Egicoccus sp. AB-alg2: one gene and its partners. The protein of the gene in region 1 interacts with the protein of each later gene in a pairwise test. Links are inferred from orthologs where the notes say so. Each region holds a gene or a part of one and is shown on either strand. Other genes may lie near its edges. The genes, in order: aceE, nth and groL.

Region 1 (10,147 bases):
GCCTTCGGGTTGCTGATGTCGTACGAGCGCAGCCCGAAGCGGCCGACGGCGAACAGCACGTCCCGGTTGCCGTACTGCACCACGTTCATCGAGGTCAGGCCCGACAGCTCCACCGTCCCCCAGTAGTCGACGCCGTGGGCGTCGCCGGGCGGCATCGGCAGTCCGTCCTGGGCGGGTGTCGCCCCCAACGTGAGCACCAGCGCGGGCACGAGCACCGCGTTGGCCCACCTCCTGCGTCTTGTCATGGACTCCCTCTCCGGACCCGTCGTCTCCCTCGGGCGACGAGTCGGTGGGCATCCTTGTGAGCTAGTTCGGGCTTGTCCAGGGCGGACCGCGGCGGTGGCCGCAGGGCGCAACACCTGCGCCGATCGGCCGCCGACGAGGGGCCCGGGGAGACACACCGACGGCCGGGCACCCGCCCGGCCGTCGCGTGCGCCCGAGCGGCGGGCTATCCCTCGAACTGGGCGTCGACGGTGATCTCCGCCGAGCCGCCCGCGAACAGCTTGCTGACGGGGCAGCCGTCCTTGGCGGCCTCGGCCTTGGCACGGAAGCCGTCCGCGTCCAGGCCCGGGACCTTGCCGACGGTGGTCAGCTCCACCTTCGTGATCGCGGGCTTGCCGTCGACGGTGTCCAGCGTCACGACGGCGTCGGTGCGGACCGAGTCCGGGGGCGTGCCGTCCTGCGCCAGCATGTTGGACAGCGCCATGGAGAAGCAGGCCGCGTGTGCGGCGGCGAGCAGTTCCTCGGGGTTGGTGCCACCCTCACCCGACTCGAAGCGGGACACGAACGTGTAGGGCCCCGTGTAGCGGCCGCTGCCCAGGGACAGCTCACCGCCGCCGCTCTTCAGGTCGCCGCGCCATTCGGCGTTCGAGGTACGGGTCGTCGCCATTGCCGGTCTCCTTGGTCGCTGTCGACGCGGACCGACGTTAGGTGCGCCCGCGCCGGCGCGCCCGGCATCGGTCAGGCCGTGGGGACACCCTGCGGGGCGGCCAGCTCGTCGACCGCGTCCGGCGGGGTCGGCAGGTGGGTGACCCCGGCCGCCTCGAGACGACCCAGCAGGTCGCGGTAGCGGCGGTCGACCCGGTCGCGCTCGGCGGCGTCGACCTGGTTGCGCCACCGGCCGACGTTGCCGCGGGTCGCGTTGATGTGCTTCTCGAAGTAGGCCCGCATCGGCTTGTCGTCCTCGAAGCCGGTGAAGGACACCAGCCGCTCGAGCTGCCGGTCGCGGTCGAGGTGGACGAGCTCCTCCAGCCGCACCCGCAGCAGGCGCGACTGGTCGGCGCCCACGGTGCCGAGGTGCCCGGCCCAGACCCGGCCGGCCCACCAGTCGAGGGCCCGCTCGATCGAGTTCGGCCCCCACGGCATCTTGGCCACAGAGGCCGCCACGTCGCGGCCATCGCGGATCGTGTGGATCAGCTTCGCCTTCGGCAGCACCGTCAGCAGCGCATCCGCGACCCGGACGTTGCCGGGCGTGGTCTCCGACCAGCCCAGGCCCTCACGGCCGCGCACGAACGGCTCCACGACCTCGAGCAGCAGTTGCCCGAGCGCGTCGGCGACGTCCGACTCCGCCCGCTGCACGAACCGCTGCAGCGCACGCCGTACCTCGCCGCCGCCCGCGACGACCTGCAGCCCCTTCGGCTTGCCGGACGGCCCGATGACGTCGAGGAACGTCGCGCTCACCCGCTCCGCGAACGCCTCCGGGGTCTCCCGGCCGGCGAGGACGTCGACGATCCCGGGCCCGTCCGCCTGGTAGCGCAGCTCGGTGTGGATCGTCACCCAGGCCGGGTGGGCGTGGAGCAGCCGGCCGATGACCCACGTGCCGCTCCGCCCGGTCCCCCCGACGAAGATGGGCCCGTCCGGCACGGCGCCGACGTCGCCGTGGTCGGTGGGGGTGATCTGTGGGCGCCGGCGGCTGACCGCCTGCTCGCCCGGGGCCGGGAAACTCGGTCGCTCGGTCACCTCGAAGGTGGGCAGCTCGGCGACGCCACGGGCAGCCGGCACCGCTGCGGTGGAAGGCTCCGGTGCGCCCGCCGTGCCGGCCGGCACCGCGGCGCCCGCGGGGCCCGCGGCGGGATCCGCGCCACCTGGACGGCGCGCCCGGATGCGGTCCACCACCGAGGTCGGCAGCACACGCTGCGCCGTGCCGACGATCGTCTCGCCGACCCGCAGTGCCGTGCTGGATCGCAGGGCATCGAGCTTGCGCTGCAGGCGCGCGTTCTGGCGCTCGAGCGCCGCGATCCGGTCTCGCTCCGACATGCCCACCACGCCACCTTCCACGCCGGGAGATCGGATGCGCACCGTGCCGGTGACCCCCGGCATGGCCCGGCACCGCCAGCCTAGGCGGTGCCGGGCGCGGGGTTCACCGTCGCACCCGCTAGCGGGTGATGTCGTCCGACTCGCCCGGCTGACCGAAGAACGGGACCCGGTCGAAGGACAGCTCGTACTGCTCGATCGCCTTGGTCAGCACCGCCGCGTCCAGCTTGCCCACCTTCACCAGCTCCGCCAGCACGCAGTAGGCGATCGAGTGGGCGTCCACGCGGTGGAACTTGCGCAGGGCGTCGCGGGTGTCGGAGCGTCCGAACCCGTCGGTGCCCAGTGCGGCGAAAGGACCCGGGATCCAGTCCGCGATCTGGAACGGCGTGGCGCGCATCCAGTCCGAGACCGCGACGTAGGGACCCTCGGTCTCCTCGAGGATGCGGGTGACCAGCGGCACGCGCGGCTCGGCCTCGGGGTTGGTGCGGTTCCAGGACTCGACCGCGGCGCCGTCGCGAAGCAGCCGGTTCCAGCCCGGCGCCGACCACACGTCGGTGCGCACGTCCCAGTCCTCGGCGAGCAGGTCCTGCGCCTTCAGCGCCTCGTGCATGATCGTGCCGGAGGCGAAGACGTGGGCGGTGTGCTCGCCCTTCTCGCCGGCCTTGAAGCGGTACAGCCCGTCGATGATCTGCTGGTCGTCGACGTGGTCGGGCATGGCGGGCTGGACGACCGGCTCGTTGTAGACGGTCAGGTAGTAGATGACGTCCTCGCCCGGCGTGCCGTCGCCACCGTGCGCCTCGGCCGAGTACATCCGCCGCAGGCCGTCCTCGACCAGCACCGCGATCTCGTAGGCGAACGAGGGGTCGTAGGCCTCCACCGCCGGGTTGGACTGCGCCATCAGCAACGAGTGGCGGTCCTGGTGCTGCAGGCCCTCGCCGTTGAGGGTGGTGCCGCCGGCGGTCGCCCCGATCAGGAACCCGCGCGAACGCTGGTCGGCCGCCGACCAGATCGAGTCCGCAGTGCGCTGGAAGCCGAACATCGAGTAGAAGATGTACAGCGGGATCATCGGCTCGCCGTGGGTGGCGTAGCTGCTCCCGGCGGCGTGGAAGGTGCCGACCGAACCGGCCTCGGTGATCCCCTCGTGGATGATCTGGCCGTCCTTGGCCTGCTTGTAGGTCAGCAGCAGGTCCCGGTCGACCGGCTCGTAGGTCTGGCCGAGCCGGTCGTAGATCTTGGCGGTCGGGAACCACGAGTCCATGCCGAAGGTGCGCGCCTCGTCCGGGATGATCGGCACGATGCGCTTGCCCCACTGCTTGTCGCGCAGCAGGTCCTTGAACAGGCGCACGAGCGCCATCGTGGTGGCGACCTCCTGCTTGCCCGAGCCCTTCTTCAGCGAGCCGTAGAGGTCCGACGACGGCAGCTCGGGCACCTGGAAGGCGACCCGCCGCTCCGGCACGAACCCGCCGAGCGCCTGGCGCCGCTCCTTGAGGTACTGCACCTCCTCGGAGTCCTCGCCGGGGTGCGAGTACGGGGGCAGGTCGCCCTCGAGTTCCTCGTCGGAGACGTCGAGGCCGAGCCGGTCGCGGAACGACTTCAGCGCGTCCGACGACAGCTTCTTCATCTGGTGCACGGCGTTGCGGGCCTCGAAGTCCGGCCCGAGCGTCCAGCCCTTGATGGTCTGGGCCAGGATGACGGTCGGGGCGCCGTTGGTCTCCGTCGCGGCCTTGAAGGCGGCGTACACCTTGCGGTAGTCGTGCCCGCCCCGCGAGAGCTTGGTCAGCTGGTCGTCGGAGAGGTGCTCGACGAGCTTGCGCAGCCGGGCGTCCTTGCCGAAGAAGTCCTCGCGGATGAAGTCGCCGGGCTTGGCGGTGTAGGTCTGGAACTGCCCGTCCGGGACCTCGTTCATCCGGTTGACGAGCACGCCGTCGACGTCGCGGGCGAGCAGTTCGTCCCAGTCGCGGCCCCACACGACCTTGATGACGTTCCAGCCGGCGCCGCGGAAGACGCCTTCGAGCTCCTGGATGATCTTGCCGTTGCCGCGCACCGGCCCGTCGAGCTGCTGCAGGTTGCAGTTGATGACGAACGTGAGGTTGTCCAGGCCCTCACGGCTGGCGACCGCCAGGGCGCCCAGGGTCTCGGGCTCGGCGGTCTCGCCGTCGCCACCGAAGAACCACACGCGCTGGTCGGAGGTGTCCTTGAACCCCCGGTCGTGCAGGTAGCGGTTGAAGCGGGCCTGGTAGATCGCGTTCAGGGGGCCGAGCCCCATCGAGACGGTCGGGAACTCCCAGAAGTCCGGCATCAGCCGCGGGTGGGGATAGCTCGACAGCCCGCCCGGCTCGACCTCCTGCCGGAAGCGGTCGAGGCGCGACTCGTCCATGCGCCCCTCGAGGTAGGCACGCGCATAGATCCCGGGCGAGGCGTGCCCCTGGAAGAAGACCTGGTCGCCACCGCCCGGGGCGTCCTTGCCACGGAAGAAGTGGTTGAACCCGACCTCGTAGAGCGACGCCGCCGACGCGTACGAGCCGATGTGCCCGCCGGTGCCGCGCTCCACGTTGGTGCGGTGCACCATCACGGCCGCGTTCCAGCGGATGTGGTGGCGGATGCGCCGCTCGATGGCCTCGTCGCCGGGGAACCGCGGCTCGCGCTCCGGCGGGATGGTGTTGAGGTAGTCGGTCGTCGTGAGCGACGGGACGCCTATGTTGCGCTGCCGGGCCCGCTCGAGGATCTTCAGCAGCAGGAAGCGGCCCCGGGCCTTGCCGGAGGCCTCCACGACGGCGTCGAAGGACTCGAGCCACTCCGTCGTCTCGGTCTCGTCGATGTCGGGGTACTGGGCCGGCAGGCCGTCGGTGATGATCGGGCTGGAGGCGAACTGCTGTTGCTCTCGCATCTCGGACACGACGTGGGCTCCCGCGAAAGAGGGTCGGGGACGAACCGGCGTCGGGGGCCGGCCCGTCGGTGTCGGACCGGACCGTCGGACTGGGAGGCGACAGGCACACCTGCCGGCGGGCGGACCCGACGCTGCTGTCAACACGGTAATGGCTCGGGCCACGTCCTGCCCTGCCCGGCCCGCCTCCGGGCCGTCCGACGACGTCCTGCCCGCGGTGGCGACCACCTCCGCACGGTCACCAACGGTCGTGAACCTGGCCGGTTCACCTCGATAGAGTCCGGGTGTGTTGCGGCGTCGTCTTTCAGCCACCCTGCTGGCCCTGCTCGTCATGAGCGGGGCCTGTTCGAGTCTGCAGGAACGCGTCGACGACGTCCGGTCCGGGGCCCAGGACCTGACCGAGCGGGGCCGCTTCTGCCTCAGCGTGGCGCGCGCCGCCAACGCCCTGGAGGGCGGCAACTACGAGACCGCCGCCGACGCCGCCCAGGAGGCGCTCGCGCAGGCGCCGGAGGACCTGCGCGGCGACGCCCGCCGACTCGCCGACGCCGCAGAGGCCGTCCGGGCCGGGGACCGCAGCGTGCTGCAGGATCCCGAGGTGGTCGCGGCGGCGGAGCGTCTGCGCGACGACACCCGCGCGATGTGCGATCCGACGGGCTGAGCCACCGTGCGTCTCACGACCCCGCGCCGACGTCAGGGCTGGCTGCGGCGGCTGGGATCGGCGACGTTCAACTACCCGGACGTGGGCGCGACCGGCGGACGCCTGCCGGACGGCTACCGCCACCTGCATCGTGACGTGCGGGTTGGGCGTGGACGGGCCGCGTTCGAACGTGCCGGCGAAGGGCTGCTGACCTGGGACCTGCACCGTCGGACCGGCCTGCACGTCGACACTGTCGGTCCGCGGGTCGTGCCGGGGCAGGACGTGCTGCTGACGCTCGGGCCGGCCGGGTACGGCGTCACGGTGCCGTGCCGGGTCATCGCCGTCACCGACGAGTCCGACCGCCGCGGCTTCGTCTACGGCAGCCTGCCGGGACACGTGGAGGCGGGCGAGGCCGGCTTCGAGGTGCGCCACGAGGTGGACGGCGACGTCCGCTTCCGGCTGGTGGCGTTCGCCCGCCCCGACACCCTCGCCCTGCGGCTGGCCGGCCCAGTCGGTGATGCCCTGTTGTCGCTGGTCGGCGACGGCTACGTGGCCGCCTGCCGACGGCTGGCCCTGGGCGTCGTCCCGCCCCGACGGGGCTAGGCTCGTCGGAAGAAGCGGACGACACGGACGTGGGGCACGTCCCCGGCGGGAGGTCGGTCATGGTCAACACGCAGTACAAACCGGTCGCACCCGACCAACGCGCACGTGACCTGACCAAGGAACTCACGCTGCTCGAGCGGGAGGAGGCGGGCCCGGATCGCGCGGCACGGCTCGCGACGTTCGTGCGCGCCGCCCACGTGGAGCGACAGCTCAACCTCGCCATGCACGCGGCCAACCTCTGCCTCGCCGAGGACCCGGATGCGCCGACGATGCTGATCGACGCCTACGCGACCGACACGGACCCGGAGGAGCGGCTGCGCACCCTGGGCGACCTGCGCGACCTCGCCCGCTACGTCGAGCGGCCGGACGTGGTCGAGTTCGCCGACCGCCAACTGCGGGCCGAGGCGATGGAGTGGGTACGGGCCGGCGAGGAACACGAGCGCCGCCACCGCCTGCGCACCGTCCAGAACGCGACCAACCGGACGGTCGCCGACCAGATCCGCGACGAGCTCGCCTTCCTGTCGTGAGCACGGCCACCGACGCCCTGCCCGTCGTGTTCGAGGACGTGCGGCGGGCGGCCGAGCGGCTGGCCGGCGTGGCCCACCGGACGCCGGTGCTGACCTCTCGGACGCTGGACGCGGCCACGGGCGCCACGGTGTTCTGCAAGGCCGAGCACCTACAGCGCATCGGCGCGTTCAAGTTCCGCGGCGCGTACAACGCGCTCGCCGCCCTCGACCCGCACGAGCGCGCCCGCGGCGTGGTCGCGTTCTCGTCGGGCAACCACGCCCAGGCGGTGGCGCTGGCCGCCCGCCTGCTGGCGGTGCCGGCCACGATCGTCATGCCGCTGGACGCCCCGCCCGTCAAGGTGGCCGCCACTCGCGACTACGGCGCCGAGGTCGTCACCTACGACCGCTACACCGAGGACCGGCGCGCCATCGGCGAGGCCATCGCCACCGAACGCGGCGCCACCGTCGTCCCGCCCTACGACCATCCCGACGTCATCGCCGGGCAGGGCACGGCCGCCCTCGAACTGCTGGAGGACGTGCCCGACCTCGACGCGCTGGTCGTGCCGATCGGTGGTGGTGGGCTACTCGCCGGCAGCGCCGTGTCCATGCGCGCCGTGCGGCCCGAGGCGACGGTGCTCGGCGTGGAACCTGCGGGCCGTCGCGCCGCCCGGGACGCCATGCAGCGCGGCGAGGTCGTCCAGGTCCCCGTCGGGCGCACCCTCCTCGACGGCCAGCAGACCCCCGAGGTCGGCGTCCGCAACCTCGCGCTCCTCCGCGCGCACGTCGACCGGGTCGAGGGGGTCGACGACGACGAGGCGCTCGCGGCCATGCGGCTGCTGGCCACCCGCATGAAGCAGGTCGTCGAGCCGTCCGGCGCCAGCGCCCTGGGCGCCCTGCTGGCCGGACGCTTCCCGGACCTGCGGGGCGCGCGGGTCGGGGTGCTGCTGTCCGGAGGCAACGTCACCCCCGAGGTGCTGGCCCGCGCCCTGGCCTGAGCGCCGGTCCGACCCTCGACCCGCCCGGCCTCGCCGCACCGCGGTGACCGGGGCCTGTCGAGCGCGAGGTCGGCCGGGTGACGCACGGTCGGCCCAGCGCCGCACCCATGCGTCACTGGCTCGACCAAGCGCCACCGCCTCGACCAAGCGGCGCCGGCTCGACCAAGCGCCACCGCCTCGACCAAGCGTCACTGGCTCGACCAAGCGCCGGCCCGACCCTCGCCCCGCCCGGCACGTCGCACCGCGGTGACCGATCCATCGCGCACGAGGTCGGCCGAGTGACGCACGGTCGGTCCAGCGCCGCACCGATGCGTCGCAGGCTCGACCGAGCATCAGTGCCTCGACCGTGCGTCGCAGGCTCGACCAAGCGCCTCCGCCTCGACCCTGCGCCGCAGACCCGACCAAGCGCCACCGCCTCGACCAAGCGTCGCAGGCTCGACCAAGCGCTCATCGGGCCGGGAACGAGGTGTGGCCCCGACCGCGGGTGCGGTCGGGGCCACGTGGCGTCGCATCCGCGCGCCGATCAGCCGGTCACGACGCTCACGCGTCGCCGGACGGCACGTCCTCGTCGGCCAGGTCGCTGGCCGGCAGCGCGCAGGACCAGCCGAAGACCGGGTCCGCGACGAGGTCCTCCTCGAAGGCCGCCTGCTGCGCGGTCATCGGCGGAGCCAGCACCTCGGTGCGGGTCGAGGCGGCGTGGGCCGCGTCCCCGTCCAGCGTCAGGATGTGGATCCCGTGACGCGTGTCGTTGGCGTAGATCACCTCGCCGATCCAGTGGACCGACCAGCCGCTGCCCTGGTTCGGGCGGTAGTAGGCGATCTGGATCGGGTCGGTCGGGTCGGTGACGTCCAGGAAGCGGAAGCCCTGGCCGTACCAACCGCCGGCGACGATCCCGTCCTTCATGTTGAAGTAGTGCGCCGAGCAGCTCGAGTTGGGATTGTTGGTCCCCTCCTTGCCCGCGACGCTCCACCGGCCGATCTCGTCGAGCTCGAACGGCCCCTCCTCGGCCACCTCGTCCGCGGTGCGCCAGGCCTGACCCTGGTCGGCGCCCTTGAGCGAGGCGATGTAGAACTTGCCCGAGTCGGTGCACGGCGCCGTGAAGTTCTCGTCGACGACGTAGACCAGCTCGCCCGGTGCGTAGTCGCCACCGGGGGTGGCGCCGTCGCCGGCGCCGGGCCGACGCGGACGCTCCGAGTCCAGCCAGGCCGAGTCGCCGTCGGGACCGTCGACCGGCCGCTCCAGGTTGTGGATCGCACCGTTCATGCGGCGCGCGTCGCCTGCCGGCAGGCCGGTGTACTCGCCGACCTCGCCGCCGGCGTAGGGCACCGGGTTGTGGGCGAAGGCGGTGCGCTCGCGGCCCAGGAGCGGGTCGAAGTGGCGTCCCTCGGTCCAGTAGCCGCGGATGCCGCCGCGCCCGGAGACCCAGGCGACACCCTGCTGGTCGACCTGGACGTCGTGGGCGTAGTCGGTGATCCCGCGGTAGCGGCCGATGTCGACCGGGTCCTTGTAGGTGAAGACGCTCTCCAGCCCGACGATCTCGCCGTCGACGCGCTCGACGCCCGAGACGTCGCTGACGAAGATCGGCCGCGCGATCCAGTCCTCGGGGTCGGTCGTCGCGCGCGACGGCCCACCACTCCACAGCTGCTGGCAGCTGTTGACGCAGGTGGTCGTGTGGCCGGCCCCGACCTGCTGGAAGTGCAGGACCTCGGGGGCGGTGGGGTCGGCGATGTCGATGATGTAGAAGCCCGACGGCCCGGAGGTCTGCGGGTTCGAGAAGGCACGCGGGTCACGCGAGAGGAACGCGAGCATCCGCTGCTTGTCGATGTTCATCGACTCGGACGAGTGGTAGTTGCGGGTCGGGTCGTCGCCCGGCAGCGCCAGCTCCGCGCGGGGCAGTTCGCCCAGCAGCTTCGGCGCGTACGGGTCGCGCACGTCGTAGATCCGCAGCCCGAACGAACCGCTGGTGACCAGCGCCTCGCCGTGCTCGTAGCGGACCGGGTTCACCCCCGAGGTGCCACCGGCGAGGTTGAGCGTCGCGTCGGGGTTCTCCGGGTTCGGGGCGCCGTGGTCGGGGTGCACGATCGTGCCGTGGTAGCTGACACCGGAGATGTCACCCTCCGGCATCTCGGTGCGCAGCGCGTCGCGGCCGATCTCGTCCCACGGGTTGGGGCCGGTCGGCTCGAGCGACTTCAGGTAGCGCAGGCCACGGAAGACCATCGACGCACTCTGGTCGCGTCGCACCTTGGCGGCCGGGTCGAAGGTGCGGTCG
Region 2 (9,577 bases), on another replicon or contig:
TCCTCGTCGACGACCGTGACGGTGCGCACCTTCTGCAGGCCGCGGTCCCGGAACCAGTCGATGACGCCGTCCACGAGCACTTCCGGGGCCGACGCGCCCGAGGTGAGGCCGACCGTGTCCGCCTCGGCGACCCAGGCGGGATCGATGTCGTCCACCGAGTCGATCAGGTACGCCGGCGTGCCGCGGTCGCGGGACACCTCGACGAGCCGCTTGCTGTTGGACGACGTCTGCGAGCCGACGACGAGGATGACGTCGCAGGCGTCCGCGAGCTCCTTGACCGCGTCCTGGCGGTTCTGGGTCGCGTAGCAGATGTCGTCCTTCTTGGGCTGGTGCAGCAGCGGGAACCGCTGGCGCAACCGGTCCACGACCGCGGACGTCTCGTCCATCGACAGGGTCGTCTGGGTGATGTAGGCGACGTTGGCGTCGTCGCCGTACTCCAGCGCGTCGACGTCGTCGGGCGTCTCCACCAGCCGGATCGAGCGGGGCGCCTGCCCCATCGTGCCGACGACCTCCTGGTGTCCCTCGTGGCCGATCAGCACGATGTCCATCGCCGCGTCGGCGTACCGGCGGGCCTCGTTGTGGACCTTCGTGACGAGTGGGCAGGTCGCGTCGATCAGGGTGTGCCCGAGCCGTTTCGAGTTGGCGAACGCCTCTGGGGGCGACCCGTGCGCGGAGAAGACGATCACCGCGCCTTCGGGGACCTCGGTCTCGTCCTCGACGAAGACCGCGCCCTCACGCCGAAGCGATTCCACCACATGGGTGTTGTGGACGATCTCGTGCCGGACGTAGACGGGCGCGCCGTAGGCCTCGAGGGCCTTCTCGACGATCAGGACGGCGCGGTCGACACCGGCGCAGAAACCGCGCGGTGCCGCGAGCAGGAGCGTGGTGGGAGGCATGCCAGGAGGGTAGCGACGAGGTCCGGGCACGTCCGGGGCCGCCATGCGCCGGCGCGGGCTGCCGCCGACCCGTCGGTTGGCATACTGTGGCCTGGCCCGGTCACCGAGGACCGGGCTGTGGCATGCCCTCGTCGCGCGGGCCCGTCGAGTGAAGAAGGTGGCCGTGCACATCATCATCGGTGGCTGCGGCCGACTGGGAGCGGAGATCGCCGACCGCCTCTCCGAGGACGCCGACACGGACGTCGTCGTCTGTGACGTCGACCCGTTGGCCTTCGACCGGCTCGGCAGTGCGTTCAACGGCGAGACCGTGGTCGGCGACTGCACCGACCGCGACGTGCTGGAACAGGCCGGCGTCCAGCGCGCCGACGGGCTGATCGCCGTGACGCGTTTCGACAACGCGAACCTCATGGCGGTGGAGATCGCGACCCACCTCTACGACGTGCCCCGCACGATCGCACGGCTGTTCAACCCGGAACGCGAAGACGTGTACCGCAAGCTCGGGGTCCGCTACGTGTCGGGCACGGGGCTGATCGCGAAGCTGTTCCTCAACGAGTTCCGTGACGAGAGCTATCCGCTGCACGTCGCCTTCACCGACACGGACGTGTCCGTGGTCGAACTGGAGATCGACACCCGCGGGCACGGCACGACCGTCGAGGAGTTCGAGATCGACGGCCAACTGCGGATCGCCGCCGTCCGCCGGGGCACCCGGGTCTTCATTCCCGACCGCCGCGACCGACTGGAACGCGACGACGTCGTCACGGCCGCGATGAAGCCGGCCGCGCACCGGCGCATCCAGGAACTGGTGCGAGACCCGTTCGACCGCGGGCGCGTGGAGGCGCTGCGGGGTGGACGGGGCCTCACGACGGAAGTGGAGTGAGCACGTGTACGTCGTGATCGCCGGCGGCGGCAAGATCGGCCGCTACATCGCCCGGGACATGGTCGACAAGGGCCACGAGGTGACCGTGGTCGAGCGCATCGGCGCCCGCTGCGAACAGCTGGTCGCGGAGACCGACGTGCTGGTGATCGAGGGTGACGCGTGCGACGTGCGCTACCTCGAGCAGGCACACACCGATCGCGCCGACGTCTTCGTCGCCACGACCCACGAGGACGACGACAACCTCGTGGCCTGCCAGCTCGCCAAGATCGAGTTCGGCGTCAAGCGCGCGATCAGCCGCGTCAACACGCCGAAGAACGTGGAGATCTTCGACCGTCTGGGCATCGAGCCGGTGTCGTCGACGCGCCTGATCTCCGAACTGTTGGAGAACGAGTTCTCCATCGGCGAGCTCATCCACCTCACCAGCCTGAAGGGTGGACGGGTCAGCCTCGTGGAGTTGCGCATCCCCGACGGTCCGGGTGCCCCGAAGCCGCGGCCCATCGAGAAGCTCGACCTGCCGCACGAGGCCGTGCTGGTGGCCATCTTCCGTGGGGACGAGACCGTCATCCCGCGCGGCGGCGCACAGCTGCTGCCGGGCGACGAGGTCGTCATGCTGACCAGCCCGGAGCTGGAGGCGCGGATCACCTCGACGCTGCTGGGTCGACGGTGAGGCCGACGGCCGACCGCAGGCGATCCGGCGGCGCGGCGAAGGGCATCGGCCTGCTGCTGGTGATCTTCCTCGTGGCGATCGGTGGTGCTGCGGCGATCGCCGCCGTCACGCTGCTCCTGGTGGGCTGAGCCGTGCTGCTGCGTCCCGGCGCCGACGACCTGCGCCTGATCGGGTTCTACCTCGGCAAGGTGCTGCTCGGCCTGGGCCTGGTCATGGCCCTGGCGGCCGTCGTCGCCCTCGCCCTACGCGAGTGGAACACCCTCACCGCGTTCGTCATCGGCGCGTCGTTGTGCGGCATCGTCGGTGGCGCGACCGAGGCCAAGCTCGCCACTCGTCAGCAGCTGACCTGGGCCCACGGCATGGTCACCGTCGCGTTGGCCTGGCTGATCGGGGCGGTCTTCGCGGCCGTGCCCTTCCACCTGTCCGGGCACTACGAGGACTGGCTGTCCGCCGTCTTCGAGAGCATGTCGGCGCTGACCACCACCGGCCTGTCCGTCATCAGCGACCTGGACCACACGACGCTCTCGATGGACTTCTATCGCCACCTGCTGCACTTCGCGGGCGGTCAGGGGATCATCATCGTCGTGCTCTCGCTGTTCGCCGCCGGCGGCGGACGGATCGGCACCCTGTACGTCGCCGAGGCCCGCGACGAGCGCATCCTGCCCAACTTCATCCGGACGGCGCGGTTCATCTTCCGGGTCGCGGCGACCTTCCTGGTGGTGGGCACGGCCGCGCTGTTCGTCGCGTTGCTGGTGGCCGGCTTCACCCCCGGGCGGGCGATCTACCACGCGCTGCTGCTGTTCTTCGCCGCCTTCGACACCGGCGGCTTCGCGCCCATGCAGGCGTCCGTGGCGTACTACCACTCGTTCGCGGTGGAGAGCGTCGTCATGGTGCTGCTCCTGGCCGGTTCGTTGTCGTTCGGGCTGCACTTCGCGCTCTGGCACGCCGACTGGCGGCAGGTCCTGCGCCACATCGAGACGAAGACGCTGGCGCTGTCCTCGTCGTTCCTCTTCGCCGTGATCTGCTTCGGCCTCGTGCGCTCGGGCGTCTACGACGGCCTGGAACCGCTCGTGCGCAAGGGCTTCTTCACGCTCCTGTCCGCCGTGTCCAGTGCGGGCGCGCAGGTCAACACCGACGTCACCTACCTCACCGACTGGGGCGTGCTGGCGCCTGCCGCCATCGTGGCCGCCATGGCCGTGGGCGGCATGGCGTCCTCCACGGCGGGCGGCATCAAGGCCCTCCGCGTCGGGATCGCCGCGAAGACCCTGCTGCACGACGTCCGCAAGCTGCTCAACCCGGAGTCCGCCGTCGTGGTGACCACGTACCACGCCGGCCGGCGGCACATCCTGCGCGACCAGACCGCACGGGCCGCCACCTCGGTCCTGCTGCTGTTCGTCGTCACGTACCTGGTCGGCGCGATGATCGGCCTCGCCTACGGCGAGTACGACATCACCCAGACCCTCTTCGAGTCCGTCTCGGCCGCGTCCAACATCGGCCTGTCCATCGGCGTGACCGATCCCGGGATGCCGCGGGGCCTCATGGCGGTCTACCTCGTGCAGATGTGGCTCGGCCGCCTGGAGTTCGTCGCCGTCTTCGCAATGCTGGGCTACCTCGTCTCGCTGGCGCGCGGAAGGGCGTCCGCATGAGCCGCGGCGTCACGACCCCTCCCCGCCGGCGCCCGACCCGCTGGATCCTCGTGGTCGCCGTCGGGCTGCTGGTCGCCGTCCTCGGCGGGACGGAACTGCTGCTTCGCGCCAAGCCGCTCATCGACACCGAGCCGTTCATCGTCGAGGACCTGCCGCTCGTGGCGCTCGAGGCCGACCCAGCCCTGTGCCGCCGCGGCACCGACGACGAGACGCTGGAGACGGCGCGGATGGGGCTGCTCGAAGGTGGCCGCATCACCTCCGAGCACGTCTACGCCTGCCCCGAGGCGTTCGACGGCCTGCGGGTCACGTTCGTCGGCGAGGCCGTCGGCGAGCTCATCCAGCGGCGTGGTGGTGTCTGGGTCCAGGTCAACGACGACGACTACGCGCTCTCGGTCGGACCGATGGGCGCACATCGCCAGCACCGCGGCTTCAACACCGGCCTGGCCGTCTGGCTGCCGGACGGACTGCACGAGCAGATCGACGGCGTCGGCCGCCCCGGGCGCCGCGGCGACATCCTGCTGCTGGAAGGCGTCCTGCTGCGAGCCGATCCCGACGACGGCGGCGGCATCACGTTGCGCGCCGACCGTTTGGAGATCATCGCCCCGACGGTCGCGATCGACGAGCCGCTGCACACGCCACAGGCCGTCGTCGCGGCGATCCTCGCCGTCGCCGCCGGCGCCGCCCTGACCTGGTCACGGGTGGCCAGCCGGCGCTGAGGCCCCGGACCTACCGCTTGTCGGTGAGGCCGGCCTCCTGCGACGAGGGGCACAGCGGCTCGATCACACAGTCCTCGCACCGGGGGCGCCGGGCGAGGCAGGTCCGTCGCCCGTGGTGGATCAGCAGGTCGGAGACGTCGAGCCAGCGCTCGCGGGGGAACAGCCGCATCAGGTCCCGCTCGATCTTCTTCGGGTCCTCCTCGCGCGTGAAGCGCAGCCGGCGGGCGAGGCGGGCGACGTGGGTGTCCACGACGACGCCGACGTGGGTCCCGAAGCCGTTGGACAGCACGACGTTGGCGGTCTTGCGCGCGACGCCGGGCAGCGCCAGGAGCTCCTCCATCGTCCCGGGCACCTCGCCGTCGTGGTGCTCGAGCAGCAGTCGGGCCGTCGCCTGGACGTTCTTGGCCTTCTGTCGGAACAGGCCCAGCGCGCCGACGAGTTCCTCGATGCGCGCCAGCGGCGCCTCCGCGACGGCCTTCGGGTCGGGCAGTTCGCGGAACAGCACCCGGGTGACCTCGTTGACCTTCACGTCGGTCGACTGTGCGGAGAGCATGGTCGCGACGAGCAGCTCCCAACGGTTGGAGAACTCCAGCGCGATGGTCGCGTCCGGCAGTTCCCGCGCGAGCAGGTCGAGGATCACCGGGGCCCGCAGCGTCTTGCCACGGTCGCGGGTCAGGTCGGCGGGGATGTCGGTGCGGCTCATGGCCGCGACCGTAGCCGCCGGATGCGGACCGCCGTGCGCCGCCAGGTCCGGGCCGGGTGGCCGGTAGCGGACCGCAGGACGCACGGTCGGGCTCAAGTGCGCACATCGCCGGTGCCGATACCTCGACGATGTCGTGTTGGGGCCGTGACGCGGAGGGGACGTCCATGCGCAAGACCGCACCCAGTTTCGCCCTGGCCACCGTGCTGGCCGTCACCCTGGCCCTGCCGGTCTCGGCCACCGAGTCCGACGGTTCCACGCTGGGCGGGCTGCTGATCCGCCAGGTGCTCGGTGACACCGATGCCGGCGACCCGTCGGACGAGCCGGACGACGCCGCCCTCGACGAGGGTGACGTCGAAGGCCACGACGAGGACGCGGAGGCGGTCGAGGGTCGCGACGAGGACGGCAGCGCCGAGACCTCGGAAGGCGAGGACGTCGAGGATGCCGATCGCGCCGAGGACCGCGACGACGGCGAGGACGGCGACGACGGCGGGGACGCCGACGAGCGCGAGGACGGTGAGCACGCCGAGGACGACAGGGAGTCGGCGGGCGAGGGCCGTGGCGCCCTGGTGTCGCAGGTGGCCCGGTGTGCGCCGCGTGGCCGGCCCGTCGCGGGACTGCCCAACCACGGCGCCTTCGTGCGCACGGCCGCGCACGGCGGCGTGCTCGACCTCGGTGAGCTCGGCAGCTTCGACCTCGCGGATTCGGCCGGTGTCGAGGCCCTGTGCGCGGCGGTGGCCGACCTGGCACCGTCGCCCGAGGACCACGACGCGTCGGGCGAGGCGACCGGCCGCGGTCGGCCCGAGCACGCCGGTCGGCCCGAGCACGCCGGTCGGCCCGAGCACGCCGGTCGGCCCAGCCACGCCGGTCGGCCCGACCACGCCGGTCGGCCCGACCACGCCGGCAGGCCCACGCACGCCGGCGGGCGGAACGGCGCTGCGAAGGCCGAGAGGCCCGCGAAGGCCGAGCGGTCGGGCAAGCCCGTGAAGCCCGCGAAGGACGACCGCCGCGGCTGACCCCCCGCACAATCGCCGAACCTCAGTCGCGCGGCTCGACCGGCAGCGTCACGGTGAAGGTCGTGCCCTCCCCCAGCAGGCTCTCCACCCGGACCGTCCCACCGTGGCGTTCCACGGCGTGCCGGACGATGGACAGCCCCAGGCCCGTGCCGCCCGTCTCGCGCGAGCGGGCCGTGTCGACCCGGTAGAAGCGCTCGAAGACGCGCGAGAGGTCCTGCTGCGGGATACCGATGCCCGTGTCGTGCACCTTCAGCACGTACGCGCCGTCCGACGAGCCGAGGTGCACCTCGACGAACCCGCCGGGCCGGTTGTACTGCACCGCGTTGCCGACCAGGTTCTTGACGATGACCTCGAGGTCGCCCGGCACGCCGGCGACGTAGGCGCGGTCGGGTGCCTCGACGCCGATCTCGACCTGCCGCTCCTCGGCACGCGGGAGCTGCCCGACGACGACCTGACGGACGAGTTCGGCGAGGTCGACGGGCACGCGCTCGAGCGGTCCGCGCTCCTCGAGGCGGCGCAGGTCGAGCAGGTCGTGGACGAGCCGGGCGAGTCGTTCGGCCTCGTCGCCGAGCTGCTTCACCAGCGACGGCACCCGGTCGGGGTCCTTCTCGATGGTGACGCGCAGGGCCTCGGCCAGCGTCTGGATCCCGGTCACCGGGGTCTTGAGCTCGTGGGAGGCGTTGACGACGAAGTTGCGGCGCAGTTCCTCGACGCGGCGCTCGCGGGTGCGGTCGGTGATGATCATCAGCGTCTCGTCGCCCACCAACGACACCACGGAGCGCAGCTCGTGCTCGCCGTGTTCGGCGTCGACCGTGATCGGCACCCGGGACGACCGCGCCTCGCGCACGGCGCCGGCCAGCGCGGCGCTGCCGACGGCCTGCACGACCGTGATGTCACCGGCGTCGACCGGGATGCCGAGCAGCTCGCGGGCGGTGTCGTTGGCGGCCAGCAGGCGTCCCTCGCCGGAGAACAGCAGCGAGGGCTGGACCAGCGAGTCCACCAGCTCGCGGCGCCAGGGCCGCTCGCGGGCGATCCGCTCGCCGCGCCGCTGGTACGCGGCGCCGAGCGCGTTCAGCACGATGCCCAGCTGCCGCCAGGCGTGGCTGCCGCCGACCTGCACCGGCCGGTGCTCGGCCGCGCTCATCCACGCGTTCACGCGCTCCGCCAGGCGGCTGACCTTGCGGGACTCCGCGGCGTCCACGATCACACCGACCACGACGGCCAGGGCGAGCGTCAGCGCGAGGCCGAGACCGCCGGGCGCGACCCGCGCGAACGCGTAGGCCGCGAGCCCGAGCCCGAGTGCGGCCAGCAGCGGGCGCGCGCTCACGAGTCGGCGAAGCGGTATCCGACGCCTCGTACGGTCTGGATGCGCGAGGGGGTCTCGGGCTCCTTCTCGATCCGGGTCCGCAGACGCCGGATGTGCACGTCGAGCGTCTTGGTGTCACCCACGTAGTCGCTCCCCCAGATCTCGTCGATGAGCTGGCCGCGGGTCAGTACCCGTCCCGCGTGCTCGACGAGGTAGGCAAGCAGCTCGAACTCCTTCGGCGGAAGATCGACCAGCTCCCCATCGACCCTGACCTCGTGACGGACGCGGTCGACCCGCACACCGGAAGCCTCGACCGGTGCCACGTCACCGGCGAGGTCCTGCAGTGGCGCCCGGCGCAGGACCGCCTTGATCCGCGCGACCAGCTCGCGGGTCGAGAACGGCTTGGTGACGTAGTCGTCGGCGCCCAGCTCGAGGCCGACGACGCGGTCGACCTCGGCCTCGCGGGCGGTGAGCATGATGATCGGGACGTCCGAGCGGGCGCGGATGGTCCGGCAGATCTCCGTGCCCGACATCCCGGGCAACATCAGGTCGAGCACGACCAGATCGGGGCGGACCCGCTCCCAGGCGGGGATCGCGTCGAGGCCGTCCTTCACCCACGCGACCTGGAAGCCCTCGGCCTCCAGCGTGATGGCCAGGCCCTCGGCGATCGACTTCTCGTCCTCGACGAGCAGCAGCTTCGGCATGTCTCGGTTCCGTCCTCGTGCGTGTGGGTGGGGCTGACGGTGGGGTTACGCTGCCGCGGCAGGGGGTGCCGCGTGAGAAACGATCTCCAACACCAGCTCGACCAGCTGCTGACGCGCGTGGTCGCCATGGCCGAGCGGGCGGATGCGATGCTGGGCGAGGCGCTGCAGGCGTTCGAGCTCGGCGACCTCCAGGCCGCCCGGCGCGTGGCCGAGGCCGACGCCGAGGTCGACCGTGGCTACGAGCAGGTCCAGCACGGCGTGCTGGCCGCGGTCGCCCTGCACGGCCCGGTCGCGGGTGACCTGCGGCTGCTGACCGCGCTGATCCACGTGAGCCTGCACGTCGAGCGGATGGGTGACTACGCGGTCGGTGTGGCACGCACCGTCGAGCGAGTCAGCGACCTGCCGGCGGACGCGGCGCTGACCGGGCAGCTGCTGGAGATGGGGGCACGGGCCCGCGAGGTCGCGCGGGGCTCCCTGCAGGCATTCGTGCACCGCGACGTCGACGCCGCGAAGGCCTGCTCCCGCCTGGACGACGACGTCGACCGGCTGTACCTCGGCATCTTCCACCGGCTGGTGCGCCTGGCCGCCGAGGACGAGCACCGGTTGCAGTGGGCGACGCACATGATCCAGCTCGTCCGGCAGCTCGAGCGCTACGCCGACCACGGCGTCGACGTGGCCGAGCAGGCCGTCTTCGCCGTCACGGGACAGACCATCGAGCTGTCGTCGTTCGATGCGGGCTGACGCCCCCACGTCGCTGCCCTCCCCGGTCCGGCTCATCGCCCGACGTCGACGCGCTCACCCGTGACCGCGAAGGTCGCGTGCTGGGCGAACGACACCCCGTGGTCCGCGATGCGCTCGTAGTAGCGCGCCAGCAGTCCGAGCACCAGCAGCTCGGCCGCCCCGTCGACCTGCCGCTGCGAGGCGTCGAGCAGGTGCTCCTGGAGGCGGTCGACGGACTCGTCCAGCCGGTCCACCTCGTGCACGGCGAGCCCGTCGCGCTGTCGCCAGGCGTCCACACCGCGCCGGAAGACCTCGGCCGTGTAGGCAGC
Region 3 (9,700 bases), on another replicon or contig:
GGGCCGGGCGACGGAGCGTCGTCCGCGTGCACGCGCTCGGCGACGAGGTAGCGCGGCCGCCCCTTCACCTCGTCGTGGATGCGGGCCAGGTAGCTGCCGATGATGCCGAGCCCCATCAGCACGAACGTGCCCTGCACGAGCAGGACCAGCAGCAGGGTCGTGAAGCCGGGCACGGTGTCACCCATCGCCCAGCGCACGAGCGTCTGGATGCCGAGCAGGAGGGCGAAGACCGCGAAGACGACGGCCGCCACGGTCACGAGGTGCAGCGGCGCGGCCGTGAAGGAGGTCAACCCGTCCAGCGCGAGGCGCAGCAGCGACCGGGTGCTCCACCGCGACGTGCGCTCGCCGACGTCACCGACGTCGAATTCCAGGCGTGTCCGCCGGAACCCGATCCAGGTGCTGGTGCCGCGGAAGAACAACACCCGCTCCGGCAGGGAGCAAAGCGCGTCGACCGCCGGCCGGGACAGCAACCGGAAGTCGGAGGCGTTCTGCAGGTCCACGCCCGTGGCGCGCGAGAACAGCCGGTTGAAGCCGCGGGCCGTCACCTGGTGCAGCACTGATTGGCCGGTGCGGGTGCGCTTGACGGCCTCGACGACGTCGGCGCCCGCACGCCACTGGGCGACCATCTGCGGCAGCAGGTCGGGTGGGTGCTGCAGGTCGGCGTCCATGACGACGACGGCTTGCCCGGTCGCCGACTCGAGGCCGGCGATCATCGCGGCTTCCTTGCCGAAGTTCCGCGACAGCCGCAGGCCGTGGACCCGTGGGTCCTGTGCGGCGAGGTCGGTGATGTGCTGCCAGGAGTCGTCCCGCGAGCCGTCGTCGACCAGCAGTACCTCGAAGTCGATGCCGTGCTCGTCGAGGACGGCGGCGACCTGCTTGGCGAAGGCCGCGACGCCGTCGCCCTCGTCGTGGACGGGGCTGACGACGCTGAGCGTCGGTCGCTGACGAGGATCCGGGCTCATGCGTCCGCCTCGCAGAAGGGACGGCCCCACTGTGCCTGGGCACCGTTGCGGACGGCATGACGAAGCCGCTGGTGGTGGCGTTCGTTGCCGTTGACCTCGAAGAACTCCTCGAGCAGGGCGCACCGACGCGCGTCACCCTCGGGCGTGGGCACGAAGGCGAGCATCTCCAGCGCGATGCGGTCGTGCAACGGCGGCTCCGCGGACGTGCGCTCGGCACGGGCGAAGGTCTGGTTGGCAGACACCGTGACGAGACAGACCACCGTAAGCACGGCCGTGCCGGCGGCGACGACAGCGCGGCGGCGAGGCCCGCGATCCCGGCCGGCCAGGGCGAGCAGCCCGGCGACCAACACCATGGCCACGCCCGCGAGCAGCAGGTTGGACTCGCGCCAGCCGTGGCCGAGCGGCCAGCCGTCGAGTGCCCGCTGCTGCACCTCGCGGCTGAGGGCGGTGAGCAACGCCGCGGACAGCGTCGTCACGGCGCCGGTCGCCGCGACCGCCAGCAGTGCCCGACCGCCGACGACCGGCGCCGCGCTCGCCCGGCGTGCCATGACGACCGCGAGCGCGACGATGACGGCCCACACCAGCAGGTCGGCGGCCCGGCTGGTGAGGAACCAGTTCCCGGGGGTGCGTCCGACGGCCACGTCCCAGGCCGACCACGGCAGCCAGGAACCGAGGCGGTTGACCAGCACGCCGGGGACGTCGCTGCTGAGGTGGACCTCCGACTGCGCGTAGCACGTCGTGACGCTGCAGCGCTGGGCGATGTACAGGCGCAGCGGCACGAACACGGCCAGGAAACCGGCCATGCCGGCGCCCAGCTGCCGACCCGCGGCGCTGGCGACGAGGTCGCGGACGGACAGACGCAGCGTCAGCAGCCCGCGGCCGGCCACGGCCAGCACGGCCACCGGCGCGACGAGGTAGGCCAGCTCGTTGAACGACGCCATCGCTGCACCGAGCAGGAACGCGCCGACGACGGCGCCGGTCCCGAGCCGCCGCCGTTCGAAGGGGCCGTGCCGCACGGCGACGAGCGCGACGCCGACGACCACGGCCGCCGTGGAGAAGTACATGTCCGTGAACAGCACCACGGTCGACTGCGAACCGGCGGCGATCAACAGGCCGGCGGCGGCGAGCGGGACGAGGTGGGCGACGGCCGACGGGGGTGCGGCCCGCAACGGCGTTCGCGAGGCGACGGCGGCGGCCAGCAGCGTGCTCAGCACGACCAGCGCGACCATCGACACCGAACCGAGCAGTCGCGACGTGACGTTCGCGGGCAGGGCGAGCAGAAAACTCAGCTCGAAGGTGAGCAGGTCCTGGCTGCGCTCGAGAATCCGTCCCAGCGGCCGGAAGTTGCCGTGGTTGTTGAGGTAGGTCGGCACGCCACGCGCCGTGTCGACGAGCAGCCCCCAGGGCCGACCGTGGTACTCGCCCCCGAAGGCATAGATGTTGAACCGCTTGTCGGCCCGGAAGGCGATACCGAGCAGCGGCAGGGTCGTCAGCAGCGGCAGCACCGCGGCGCGTACGAGCGTGGCCGTCCACGCGGCGCCATGGCCCGACGGCTCGGGGGCCGACGGCTCGGCGTCGGCCCGATCGATCAGCGCGGCCGACGACTCGCCGGCGCCGCGCACACTGCGTTCATCCACCGGTACACGATCCCCCGCTGCGTGGCACGCGCGAAGGGCATCACAGCGGTTCCGTTCGCGACCGTCGTCACCCCGGGCGGGAGAACGGGGTGCGACGGGCATCGAGGACCGCGGTGGCTGCCACGCGCGTCGCGGAGGATACCCGCGGTCGACCGACGGGCGCTGCCGCCACGGGAAAGGCCCCGCCGTGTGGCGGGGCCTTCCCGGTGCGACGTGCTCGCCGCGGGGGCGTGGATCAGAAGTCCATGCCGCCCATGCCGTGGTCGTGGCCACCGGCGGCCGCCTCGTCCTTGGGCTCGGGCTTGTCGGCCACGAGCGCCTCGGTGGTGAGGAGCAGACCGGCGATCGACGCGGCGTTCTGCAGCGCCGAACGGGTGACCTTGGCCGGGTCGATGACGCCGGCCTTGACCAGGTCCTCGTACTCGCCGGTGAGGGCGTTGAGGCCCGAGCCGGGCTCCATGCCGCGGACCTTCTCGACGACGACGGAGCCCTCGAGGCCCGCGTTCGACGCGATCCAGTACAGCGGGGCGGACAGGGCCTGGCGGATGATGCGGGCACCCGTGGCCTCGTCGCTGTCGAGCTCGAGCTTGTCGAGACCGGCCTCGGCCTGCAGCAGCGCGGTGCCACCGCCGGCGACGATGCCCTCCTCGACGGCCGCACGCGTCGCGGACAGAGCGTCCTCGATGCGGTGCTTGACCTCCTTGAGCTCGGTCTCGGTCGCAGCGCCGACCTTCACGACCGCGACGCCGCCGGAGAGCTTCGCGAGGCGCTCCTGGAGCTTCTCGCGGTCCCAGTCGGAGTCGGTCTTCTCGATCTCGGCCTTGATCTGGTTGATCCGGCCGGTGATGTCGTCCTGCGAACCGGCGCCCTCGACGATGGTGGTCTCGTCCTTGGTGATGACCACCTTGCGGGCACGGCCGAGCAGGTCGACGGTGGTGTTCTCGAGCTTGAGACCCACCTCCTCGGAGATGACCTGGCCGCCGGTCAGGATCGCGATGTCCTGCAGCATGGCCTTGCGGCGCTCACCGAAGCCCGGCGCCTTGACGGCGGCCGACTGGAAGGTGCCGCGGATCTTGTTGACGACCAGCGTCGCCAGGGCCTCGCCCTCGAGGTCCTCGGCGATGATGACCAGCGGACGGCCACCCTGCATGACCTTCTCCAGCACCGGGAGCAGGTCCTGCACGGCCGAGATCTTGGAGTTCGCGATGAGGATGTAGGGGTCCTCGAACACGACCTCCATGCGCTCGGGGTCGGTGACCATGTAGGGCGAGATGTAGCCCTTGTCGAACTGCATGCCCTCGACGAAGTCGAGTTCCATGCCGAAGGTCTGCGACTCCTCGACGGTGATCACACCGTCCTTGCCGACCTTGTCCATGGCGTCGGCCAGGATGCGGCCGATGGTCGGCTCGTTGTTGGCCGAGATGGCCGCGACCTGGGCGATCTCGTCCTGGGTCTCGATCTCGCGAGCCTGGTTCGCGATCTCCTCGACGACGCGCTCGACGGCCTTGTCGATGCCGCGCTTGAGCTGCATCGGGTTGGCGCCGGCGGCGACGTTGCGCAGACCTTCCTTCACGATGGCCTGGGCGAGCACGGTGGCGGTGGTGGTGCCGTCACCCGCGACGTCGTTGGTCTTGGTCGCGACTTCCTTGGCCAGCTGGGCGCCCATGTTCTCGTAGGCGTCCTCGAGCTCGACCTCACGAGCGACGGTCACGCCGTCCTTCGTGATCGTGGGAGCGCCCCACTTCTTGTCGATGACGACGTTGCGGCCCTTGGGGCCCAGCGTCACCTTGACGGCATCCGCGAGCTTGTTGACGCCCTTCTCCAGGCGCCGGCGCGCGTCCTCGCTGAAGCTGAGGATCTTCGCCATGCGGTGTCCTCCTAAAAAGGTGGTGTGTCGGGTCCGGTCGGGGCTTGTCAGCCGACGACGGCGAGGATGTCGCGGGCCGACAGGATCAGGTACTCCTGGCCCTCGACCTTGACCTCGGTGCCGCCGTACTTGCTGAACAGCACGGTGTCGCCCGCGGCGACGTCCAGCGGGATGACCTCGCCGGTGGTCTCCGAGCGCTTGCCCGGGCCCACGGCGACGACGGTGCCCTGCTGCGGCTTCTCCTTCGCGGTGTCCGGGATCACCAGACCACTGGCAGTGGTCTGCTCGTTCTCGTCGATGGTGACGATGACCCGGTCATCGAGAGGCTTGATCTTGACCTCGGTGGCGGTGGCCAATGTGCCCTCCCTAGGTCTGTCTTCGGCGGGGTGACGCGAGTCGCGACCCCGTGACGGACGGAAATGTGGGCGCGCTGGAACAGCGCGGGTCCCGGATCCGGGTTCGGTGGCCCGAGGGGCCGGTCCCGAACACCAGCGCGTCAGGTGCGCTGGCACTCCCGGATTCCGAGTGCCAGCGCGGACGCTAGCACTCGCCCTCGAGGAGTGCAAGAGCTGCCCGGCGCACCGACCGCGACGTTGAGGGGCGGGGACTCAACCCCCGCTCCGCCGGCCCGGCCCACCTCGACCGTGCTCCGACCGCCCGCGAGGCATGCGCCGGTCGGCCGCCCGTTCGGCGACAGCTCGCGCAGCCAGAGCGCTCCGTGATCGATCGATTACGAGGCGTTATCGGACTAGGTCGCAAGCCCTCCGAAGGGGCTACCCGCTCTGGCCGACCCGGCCGCCAAGACGGCCGAACGTCAGGGACATTCGCAATCGGCCGCATGGCCGCGAGCCGCTTGAGTGCTCGGTACGCCGCCTAATCCATGGGAGAACGCGGCGTCGGACACCGAACCGCGGTGACCGTACGGGGACGCAGGGACCTCTGGACCAACAAGCGGTCGCCGGAGCCGGCAGTGGGCGCGTACAGGGCGCCGGCTGCCGTCCTCGGGTCCAGAGCGAGCGAGTGGCGAGACCGACCCCGGAACCGACCAGCGCGTCGGCTCCCCGGGAGTCGACGCCGACGCTCGAGAGGTTCTGGCATGACGCACATTCGACGGAGGCACGCCGCCTCCCTCGTCGCGTTGCTGGCGCTGGTGATGGCGGCTTTCGCGCCCGCCCTCGTACCAGCGGCAGCACACGCGGACGACCACGGCACGGAGAGGGACGCGCCCGCCGCCGACGGCGGCACCATCGCGTGGACCGGCAACGGCAGCGACAACCTGCCGTGTCCCGACGGTATCCACTGGGTCTTCACGGCCGGATCCGTGGACAGCGCGCAGTTGACGTTCAACGGGACGACCTACCAGCCGACCAAGCACGTCGGCGCGGTGCACTTCTCGACCCCCGGCGCGAGCTCGGCAGCGGACATCGACGCTTCGGTCTCCTACACCGGCGACACGGGCTCCGGCAACGCCGTGCTGACGATCAGCAACTGCGAGGGGACCGGCGACGACGAGGGCGACGACAACGGCGACGACAACGGCGACGACAACGGCGACGACAAGGGCGACGACAAGGGCGACGACCCGGGTGACGACGAGAAGCCCGCGCCGCTGCGCCTGACCTTCATGCAGGAGTGCCCTGAGGACGTCGAGGAGCGCGACGGCAAGGTCCGCTGGCGCGTCAGCAACCCGAACGACGTCGAGGTGACCTTCACGTACGAGGTGGTCGGCACCGCCATCACCGGCGAGGGCACCGTCGCTGCCGCCTCGACGACCGAGTTCTTCACGGCCTTCGGGAAGCAGACCGTCCGGTTGAAGGTCGACGGCGAACAGGTCGACGTGAAGGCCGGCGGCGACACGTACCGCGACGACTGTGACGTGACGGGCGACGAGCCCGGCGACGACAACGGCGACCAGCCCGGCGACGACGACGGCGACCAGCCCGGCGACGACGACGGCGACCAGCCCGGCGACGACGACGGCGACCAGCCCGGCGACGACAACGGTGACCAGCCCGGCGACGACGACGGCGACCAGCCCGGCGACGACGACGGCGACGAGGGCCCTGAGGCCGGCGTCGACCTCGAGGTGAGCGTGGTCTGCCCGGAGGGTGCCGCCGGCTTCGTGGTGACCGCCCAGGGACGCCACCTCGACACGACCGCCGCGCAGCTGCACGTCGCCCACAGCGGCGCCGCCGCTCCGTTCTGGTCGACCGACGTCGAGCTCGGCGAGGCCGTGCCGTTCGCCTGGCCCCGCGCGGACGACCTGGACCTGCCCACGTTCGTGGTGTGGGTGACGGTCGACGACGTCCGCAGCAACCTGGTCACGCTGGACGTCGACGAGGTCCTCGCGCTCTGCGACGAGGTCCTCGACGAGGTCGTCGACGAGGACGATGACACGAACCGACCCGGCACCGACGCTCCCGACGAGCGTGAGCCGGAGACGGCACTCCCGGTGGTCGTCGACCGCCGGCCGACGCCGACGGTCGCCGTGCCGACGCGCACCGCGGCCGGCCAGCTGCCGCGTACGGGTCTGCCACTGGGCGGCCTCCTCGCGGCCGGGCTCTTCGGCCTGCTGACCGGTGCGGGCCTGCTGTACCGGCGCAGCTGACAGGTCCCCGCTGGTGGCGGAACCGTACGGCTCCGCCACCGGCGGCACCCGTTCCGCTCGTTCTCACGCATGCCGGCCACGGAACGGCTTGACTTCGAGCGACCACCGACCGGGAGACCCCGTGAGCGACACCGTCGTGGACGCCGGCGACGTCGACGTCGCCGTGCGGCTCGCCCTCGGAGCGGATGTCGGCCTCGCCCCCTCCGAGGTCGTGTCCTCGACGGCCCGACCCACGGGCAATCTCGTCGGTGAGCGGCTTCGCGACATCCGTCGGCAGCAGGGGTTGTCCCTCGCCGAAGTGGAGGAACGCAGCGCCGGCCACTGGAAGGCCGTCGTGGTCGGGGCGTACGAACGCGGTGACCGTGCCGTCACGATCTCGCGCCTCGCGGGCCTGGCCGCCTTCTACGGCGTGCCGCTGTCCAGTCTGTTGCCCGAGCCGCACGGCGCGACCCATGCTCCGCCGCCTTCAGGTCACGAGGCCGACGCACGGGGCTCCGGTCGGGTGACCCTCGACCTGCGACGGCTCGACGACGACGCCCACGAGGCGCTCGACCCGATCGCCCTGCAGGCGGTCGCCCGGTTCGCCGAGCACATCCGCCTCCAACGTGGCGACCACAACGGACGGGTCCTCACCGTCCGCGCCGACGACCTGCGCACCATCGCGGTCGCGGTCGGCCACGACCCGGAGGCGCTCCTGTCGGCGCTCCGCGAGCAGGGCGCCATCGTCACCGACTGAACCCGAACCGCGCTCCAGACATCGGAGCCGCCGACGGCTGCAACGCTGCGTCACCGGCCGTGAACGCTGCGTAGAGGCCGTTCGGCCGCGAGACGGGCAGACATCGCGCGACCAGGGGCCTGCACGGGCGAGAACGCCCCATTCGCCGTAACCGGACGCGCAGAACTCGCTCGCCAGCGTGACGGTCAGGGCAAGATCAACAGCGCTGCAACAACCACGCAGCGAGCGGTCACGTCGTGACCGTCTGGGGCGCATTGACCTTTGGACTGCAACGGTCGCCCGGGCGAAGCCTGCCCGAGTCCAGAGCGAGCTAGTGGCGAGACCGACCCGGGACCGACGAAGGCGTCGGCCCCCTCCCGCGGGGTCGGCGCACGAGCTCAAAGGTTCTGGACCCATGAGGGGACGATCGATACGGCGAACATTGCGTCTCGCCGCCTGCCTGGTGCTCGTGCTGAGCATCCTCCTGCCCATGTCGTCGCTGGCGGCCCTCGCGGACGAGGGCGGCGCAGAGACGGGGGCCGACCAACCGACCGAGACCGAGACCGAACCCGCCGACGCGGCGCTCGCGGCACCCGCAGCCGAGGAGACCAGCGCCGACGACGGCGGCGACACCGCGGCCGACGACGCGACGACCGAGACGTCGGCCGGCCACACCGACGGCGAGACGTCGGACGGCGACGCCGACGCGGACGGCCAGCTGTCGGACGGCGACACCGTGGCCGACGAGGCCACCGAGGAGGCCGAGGAGACCGCCGGTGACGAGCCGGCTGCCTTCACCGCGACCTCCACGACCACGTTCCCGGCCACGACCATCGAACTGCCGGGCTACGACGGCAACTGCCCGCAGGACGCGCCGGAGATCAGCCCGAACACCAGCTCCGTGGTGATCGACGGCGTCACGATCAAGATCGCCTACTCCGGGCCGACCGTCTCCTTCACCGACGTGAACGGCGACCCGATCAGCGTCGAGTTCTGCATCAAGGCGGGTGACAGCCACTCCGGCAAGGTCACCGGCACGCAGGGCACGATCGGCTGGACCGTCGGCAACGGCAACACGCCCGCGTTCAGCCACATCCGCATCTACCACGTCGTGCGCACGCCACCGAAGGTCGCACCCGCGGCTTCGCTGAAGGGCAAGTGCCTGACGGCCGACGGTGACCACCAGTACGACACCCGCGTGACCGCCACCCTCGACAACACCGCCTCCACCGACGGCACCACCGCCGGCGCCGGCTCGGTCGAGTTCCAGGTGGTCCGTCTCGGTGACGGCGGCGAGACCATCCTGCACACCAAGACCGTCGCCGCGGGCGCCAGCGCGTCGTGGACCGGTTACGTGCCCAATGGCGAGACCTGGAGCCTGCAGGTCCGCGTCAGCGGTCAGACGCTCGCCTCCGGCGAGTTCACCGCCGACTGCGCACCTGTCCCCGCGGTCGTCGAACCGGCGGCCTCGCTCGAGGGCGAGTGCCTCACGGCCGACGGCGACCAGCAGTACGACACCCGCGTGACCGCCACCTTCGACAACAGCGACTCCACCGACGGCACCATCGAGTCGGGGGCCGTCGTCTTCACCGTCGTGCGCATCACCGAGGGCGGCGAGACCGTCCTGGACACGACCGAGGTCGCGGCCGGGCAGACGGACTCGTGGACGGGCTACGTGCCCAACGGTGAGACCTGGAACCTGCAAATCCGGGCCAAGGGCCAGACGCTCGCCTCCGGCGAGTTCACGGCCAGCTGCGAGCCGACCGTTCCCGCGGTGGTCGAGCCCGCGGCCTCGCTCGAGGGCGAGTGCGTCACGGTCGACGACGAGCCGACCGGCGCGTTCCGCGTCCGCGTGCACCTGGACAACAGCGCTTCCTCCGACGGCACGGACGGGTCCTCCGGCACCGTGCG

What was found.
Region 2: the proteins of aceE (region 1) and nth interact in binary tests that used the Escherichia coli proteins (3 or more experiments, as listed by UniProt). The link is inferred for Egicoccus sp. AB-alg2 from one-to-one orthologs.
Region 3: the proteins of aceE (region 1) and groL interact in binary tests that used the Escherichia coli proteins (3 or more experiments, as listed by UniProt). The link is inferred for Egicoccus sp. AB-alg2 from one-to-one orthologs.

The regions. Positions count from the first base shown.
Region 1 is NZ_JBGUAX010000010.1:48,681-58,827, reverse strand. The notes cover bases 2,175-5,518. They hold aceE (pyruvate dehydrogenase (acetyl-transferring), homodimeric type), read right to left. Parts: upstream 5,141-5,518; coding sequence 2,375-5,140; downstream 2,175-2,374. Other genes in these bases: ACERM0_RS18980 (hypothetical protein), read left to right, coding at 5,469-5,518; ACERM0_RS18990 (sulfotransferase), read right to left, coding at 2,175-2,319. In the rest of the region: ACERM0_RS19000 (LVIVD repeat-containing protein), read right to left, coding at 1-245; ACERM0_RS18995 (OsmC family peroxiredoxin), read right to left, coding at 449-889; more of ACERM0_RS18990, read right to left, coding at 961-2,174; more of ACERM0_RS18980, read left to right, coding at 5,519-5,795; ACERM0_RS18975 (DUF1990 family protein), read left to right, coding at 5,802-6,377; ACERM0_RS18970 (hypothetical protein), read left to right, coding at 6,437-6,904; ACERM0_RS18965 (pyridoxal-phosphate dependent enzyme), read left to right, coding at 6,901-7,878; ACERM0_RS18960 (S-layer homology domain-containing protein), read right to left, coding at 8,419-10,147. UniProt on the Escherichia coli protein: Component of the pyruvate dehydrogenase (PDH) complex, that catalyzes the overall conversion of pyruvate to acetyl-CoA and CO(2).
Region 2 is NZ_JBGUAX010000003.1:208,813-218,389, reverse strand. What follows is about bases 3,660-6,433. They hold nth (endonuclease III), read right to left. Parts: upstream 5,506-6,433; coding sequence 4,813-5,505; downstream 3,660-4,812. Other genes in these bases: ACERM0_RS06235 (hypothetical protein), read left to right, coding at 5,670-6,433; ACERM0_RS06245 (hypothetical protein), read left to right, coding at 4,083-4,802; ACERM0_RS06250 (TrkH family potassium uptake protein), read left to right, coding at 3,660-4,086. In the rest of the region: ACERM0_RS06270 (4-hydroxy-3-methylbut-2-enyl diphosphate reductase), read right to left, coding at 1-896; ACERM0_RS06265 (TrkA family potassium uptake protein), read left to right, coding at 1,054-1,773; ACERM0_RS06260 (TrkA family potassium uptake protein), read left to right, coding at 1,778-2,440; ACERM0_RS06255 (hypothetical protein), read left to right, coding at 2,437-2,568; more of ACERM0_RS06250, read left to right, coding at 2,572-3,659; more of ACERM0_RS06235, read left to right, coding at 6,434-6,518; ACERM0_RS06230 (sensor histidine kinase), read right to left, coding at 6,541-7,845; ACERM0_RS06225 (response regulator), read right to left, coding at 7,842-8,528; phosphate signaling complex protein PhoU, read left to right, coding at 8,601-9,269; ACERM0_RS06215 (phosphate uptake regulator PhoU), read right to left, coding at 9,302-9,577. UniProt on the Escherichia coli protein: DNA repair enzyme that has both DNA N-glycosylase activity and AP-lyase activity. The DNA N-glycosylase activity releases various damaged pyrimidines from DNA by cleaving the N-glycosidic bond, leaving an AP (apurinic/apyrimidinic) site.
Region 3 is NZ_JBGUAX010000003.1:53,791-63,490, reverse strand. The notes cover bases 2,151-5,047. They hold groL (chaperonin GroEL), read right to left. Parts: upstream 4,467-5,047; coding sequence 2,835-4,466; downstream 2,151-2,834. Other genes in these bases: groES (co-chaperone GroES), read right to left, coding at 4,514-4,822; ACERM0_RS05610 (hypothetical protein), read right to left, coding at 2,151-2,599. Outside these bases: ACERM0_RS05615 (glycosyltransferase family 2 protein), read right to left, coding at 1-962; more of ACERM0_RS05610, read right to left, coding at 959-2,150; ACERM0_RS05595 (hypothetical protein), read left to right, coding at 5,563-7,074; ACERM0_RS05590 (transcriptional regulator), read left to right, coding at 7,286-7,810; ACERM0_RS05585 (hypothetical protein), read left to right, coding at 8,205-9,700.